Regions from separate parts of the Oceanobacillus sp. E9 genome, predicted to be linked through region 1. Evidence: riboswitches for the same ligand, from Rfam matches in the RefSeq annotation. Region 1 holds a riboswitch; the other holds the start of a gene.
The links. Region 1 has a riboswitch for S-adenosylmethionine ahead of AQ616_RS01300 (methionine ABC transporter ATP-binding protein). Riboswitches for the same ligand answer to the same signal wherever they lie in the genome.
Positions count from the first base shown of each region.

Region 2: linked by a shared signal. The riboswitch ahead of AQ616_RS02225 (iron-containing alcohol dehydrogenase family protein) and the one ahead of AQ616_RS01300 (methionine ABC transporter ATP-binding protein) in region 1 are both predicted to bind S-adenosylmethionine.

Region 1 is NZ_LSNA01000001.1:294,372-296,838, reverse strand. It holds gene AQ616_RS01305 (methionine ABC transporter permease) at 1-616, opposite strand, end outside; gene AQ616_RS01300 (methionine ABC transporter ATP-binding protein) at 606-1,631, opposite strand; SAM riboswitch class I at 1,733-1,849, opposite strand; gene AQ616_RS01295 (YxcD family protein) at 1,977-2,276, opposite strand.
Region 2 is NZ_LSNA01000001.1:484,212-486,678, forward strand. It holds gene AQ616_RS02220 (MetQ/NlpA family ABC transporter substrate-binding protein) at 1-379, opposite strand, end outside; gene AQ616_RS02225 (iron-containing alcohol dehydrogenase family protein) at 376-1,509, opposite strand; SAM riboswitch class I at 1,618-1,737, opposite strand; gene AQ616_RS02230 (SRPBCC family protein) at 1,945-2,376, opposite strand.

The DNA.
Region 1 (2,467 bases):
CTAGCTGAACCATAACAATAAGTATGATTACAGTCACAAGCATAACGCTGCCGTCGAATCGCTGATATCCATATGTCATCGCGATATGTCCAAGACCACCGCCGCCAACTGTACCTGCCACAGCAGAGAAGTCGATTAACGAAATAGATACAAATGTAAGTCCAAGGATTAATGGTCCTAGCGCTTCTGGAATTAATACAGTGAAAATGATCTTTATTGGACTGGCCCCCATGGCTTTAGCGGCTTCAATAACTCCAGGGTCAATACTTACAAGATTATTTTCTACAACTCTTGCAATGGTAAAACTAGCAACAATTGTCATTGGGAAAATTGCAGCAGCAGTGCCTATTGTGGTACCAATGACGAGTCTTGTAACTTGTGAGATTGCTACTAGAAAAATGATAAATGGGATTGGACGAATGATATTAATAATAAAGTTCAGTACGTTAAAGATAATCTTGTTTTCTAGTATGTTGTTTTCACGAGTTACAAATAGCAATAAACCCATGCATATACCTAGAATGGAACCAAAAAATAATGTTGCTGCGACCATGAGTAATGTTTCTCCTGTTGCCTCTACAATTCGTGGCCAAAATGTACTCCAATCAACCCCCATGTGTATACACCTCCTCCATATCAACAATCGTTTCTAATTCATGAATAACCAGTTGTACTTGCTGTTCATCTCCTTCAAAAGAGACAATGAGATTTCCGAATAATTTTTCTTGTAGTTCACGCACGGATCCATATACAATATTAAAGTCGATGTTATGTTTGCGTGTTGTACTTGATAAGATGGGATCAGTGGCTCTTTCACCTTTGAACAAAACACGATAAAGATTACCTCCTCCAGCTTCCGTCCACTCTTTTAGTACTTTTTCAGACGGAAGTTCTTGTTGAACCGAACGAATAAATCGTTTTGTTGTTTCGTGAGAAGGATTTGTAAAAGTATCAAACACATTTCCACTCTCAATGACTTTACCTTCTTCCATCACAGCCACTTTGTTACATATTGACTGAATAACTCCCATTTCATGAGTGATAAGTAGAATGGTTATACCTAAATCTCGATTTACTCTTTTTAATAGTTTCAAGATATCTGATGTTGTATTTGGATCTAAAGCAGAAGTCGCTTCATCACAAATTAAAATATCGGGTGATGTAGCCAGTGCCCTTGCAATCCCAACACGTTGTTTTTGTCCACCTGATAACTGGTCTGGATAATCTTTTGCTTTATCGGATAATCCAACAAATTGTAGCAGTTCAGTAACTCTTTTATTTACTGAACTTTTTGATGTACCAGCAAGTTTGAGTGGATATGCAATATTTCCGGCGACTGTCCGTGATTGGAATAAATTGAAGTTCTGAAAAATCATTCCTATATTTCTTCTACGCTCTCGCAATTGCTTGGCGGATAATTTTCCAACATCTATTCCTTGGATGTGTACCGAGCCTTCGGTAGGACGCTCGAGCATATTTACCAATCGAAGCAAAGTGCTTTTTCCTGCGCCACTGAATCCGATGATTCCATAAATATCTCCTTTCTCAACCGTTATAGATACTTCTTTTACAGCTTCCACTTTTCTTTTTCCAAGTGTAAATATTTTTGTTACATTCTGAAATTCAATCATGTCTTAACCCCCACCAAGTGATGAAATAAAAAATCCCTCATTTCTTGAAAGACAAGAAATGAGGGATTCGTAACCATATGTATATATGTAGAAGCCATCGTTTCTCATCTTCCAAATGCTGGTTTGCATTTGCAGGAATTGGCACAGTATTCTTTAATATAAAGAATCCGCTGCCGAGATGTCATAGGGCCTGATCCCTCAATCTCTCTGGATAAGAAAAAACGTAAAATATTTAGTTGTTATATTGAAAGTAATTCTAGATGATAAAATAAATTAAGTCAATATGGTATTAAAAATAAAATTATTCTGATAAATAGTCCGAGTGTAGTAAATGAAGAAATTGTACTATTCATCTTCACTACGAAGTCTTGCATAGATACCATTTGTCCGGTTTAAATCAAGCTTGAGTCCAGCATATGGATTTGCGTGTAAATTTTCTTTAATCCATTCACGCAGAGCAGAAATAATATGTTTTGTTACAATTTCTTGCTTGCCATATACTGTGGTTATTTCTGCAGAGAAACCGGAATAATCATCATAAAAAAGTTCAACTTCCACTTCAGCTGGCTCAATTTTGCGTTGGCGAGCAATATATATACATACGGCAAGAATAATATCTTCCTCGGGAATGATTAGCTTCGTCACTTCCAAAGCTCCTCTTCATTTTGATGTTGATTTTGTAGTAATAACTTCTCTGCAAACTTCCTCATCACATAGGCTCCCTTTTCTATGAAGTCGGTCACTTTATTTTACTATAATTATGTCAAATTTATGAAGTGAAACGATTTTTTAGTAATAGGAAATATTTTCCGAACTAGTATATAAAGGTTCACAAT
Region 2 (2,467 bases), 190 kb from region 1:
CATCGACATCTAATGAATAAATCCCCATCGGGAAAGTAACGGTATCAAATGATTTCACTAAATCTAAGTTTCTATCTTCTTTAAACGCATTAAAATACGGTTCTGTTTGGAAGATATTTAAATCAATCTCCCCTTCAGCTAAAGCAACGTTTGGCATAACATAATCCGTGAACACCTTTGACTCGATTTCGATGCCTTCCTCTTCTGCTAGTTCCGTTACTTTTTCAAGAATTTCTTCATGTGGCCCTGCCGTTACACCGATGACTAATTTTTCATCATCGTACAATCCTTGACCCGACCCGCTAGATTCCTCACTGCCACACGCAGCCAATAATGATATTGCTAAAAATACGATCGCTATTAATAATCCTTTTTTCATGATGTTTTCTCTCCTCTTTTTTCCGTGTAATAGGCTTGATTATATTTCTCTACTTGCTGTAACGCACCAGCTAATGATTCCGCCGTAACTTCCTTATTCATAAAATGAATCGACTCTTGCGGCAGAATTGCTTTCTGAATGATTTTCTCCACGAGCTCCGTATTGGTTACATCAATGCCGATTCCTTGTAAACTAGACGGCAATTGCCATTGATCGTAAAAATCGAGTAGACGCAAAAGCTCATCCTCTTTGTTTTCGAATGCCAATTGGCCAAGAATTCCGTATGCGACGAGCTCTCCGTGTAAGAAGTTTTTTGCCTCGATTGCTTCCGTTAATCCATTATGTAGCGAATGCGCACCGGCAATTCTCCCTGCTTTATCGCCAAATCCGCCTACCATTCCACCCGTGATGATGATCGCCTCGATAACTCGAATAAATGCAGGCGTAACTTGTTTAGTGCGTGCGGCATCCAGTGCAGCCTTTCCATCCTTCAGTAGTACATCCCGGCAAATCCCCGCAGAAAATTGTGAAACTTTCACTGGTACAGGCGCTTCTTCATTCGGGTAAAAACTCTCGATCAATGCATCTGCTTCATAAAATTTTGCCAGTGTATCACCTATCCCCGCCCTTAAATATTCTATTGGGGCATGTGCAATGATAGCTGGTTCTACTAAGACAAGCGTCGTCGCCAACGGAAAATCCGTATAATGTGTAAATGCCCCATCGCTGTCATAGAAAACACTAAGCGGTGTCCACGCAGCACAAGTCGCAGAAATCGTCGGAATTAAAATCGATTTAACATCTGCTTTCACAGCTGCGGCCTTCGTAATATCGAGCGCAGTCCCGCCGCCAATACCAATCACAGCTTCCACAGAATGTTGATGAAGCTGTTTCGCTATGGTCTCTGCTTTTTCTAGCGTGGTATGACCTTCGATAAAGATGATATTCGGTTCTACTTGCTCCACTAATACATAAGGTAAATACGGCTTTGCCGCCTGCCATGATTTCTTCCCTGCGATAACTTGTATACAGTCAACTGATAATTCTTCAAGGAGTACAGGAATTTCCTCTAAGACATCAGAGCCAATCCGATAATGACCAGGAGCTCCTTTAACAATAGATGTGGACATAAACCCTTCCTCTTTTCTCATGGTGTAAATTTTTTTGGGAAACTAAAAATGCCTCCCGATTTGAACTCGAGAGGCATAACATAACAATATGTAAGTCATTCATCACCTCTCTTATTTCTCAAAATACTATCCGTATTTTGCAGGATTTAGCACCTATTCATCATTGGAATTAAGATGAACGGTTGCCGGGCGTCACAGGGCCAGTCCCTCAGCCACTCTCAATAAGAGATATTAGCGTATTTAATTTTAATTATCATACTATTACGGTTTTTACTAATTGTCAATAAGGGATTTTATTTATAACGTCAGATTAATCATTAGTGTCCTTAAATTGAATTGAGGAATCCTTTTCTTGCAAGTTATTATCCTTGCTTTTGTACTCTTTGGTAGAATGCTTGAACCTTAGAATTACTATCCTCTGCCTTTCAATGATAACTAGAACTTTCGTTTTTGATAAGGCATACCTACTTCTTCTTCGCAATACTGTTTAAGACTATACAGAAAAATAGCCCAATTATAATTACAAATGCGATAACATGTGGTAACATCCTTCCAATTCATCTGCCGAAATGTGATTGATGTCTTCCCATTATTTTCCTCGATATCAAAAGAAATAGTCGTACCTATCCATTCTGCATCTCCCGAATCAACACATTGCCACACAATTTTTTTATCGGGAACAAGCTCATCAATTCTCATCTTTGTTAAGTCATTTTCACCAAATCGGAACTCATTTATAAAACCTATGTGATTATTAACTTTTAATTCATTTGTCCATATTTCCGAAAGGCCTTTCTCAGTAGTCAATGTTTCGTACACTAGCTCCGCTGGAACATTCACACTTTGTAGATGCTCAATATTCGCCATATCTCATCTCTCCTTCATTAAAGAATTTCAAATCCACTTTTATTTTACCTCATTACAAATAATGTGGTTTCTTATCGATTGCTATTTTTTG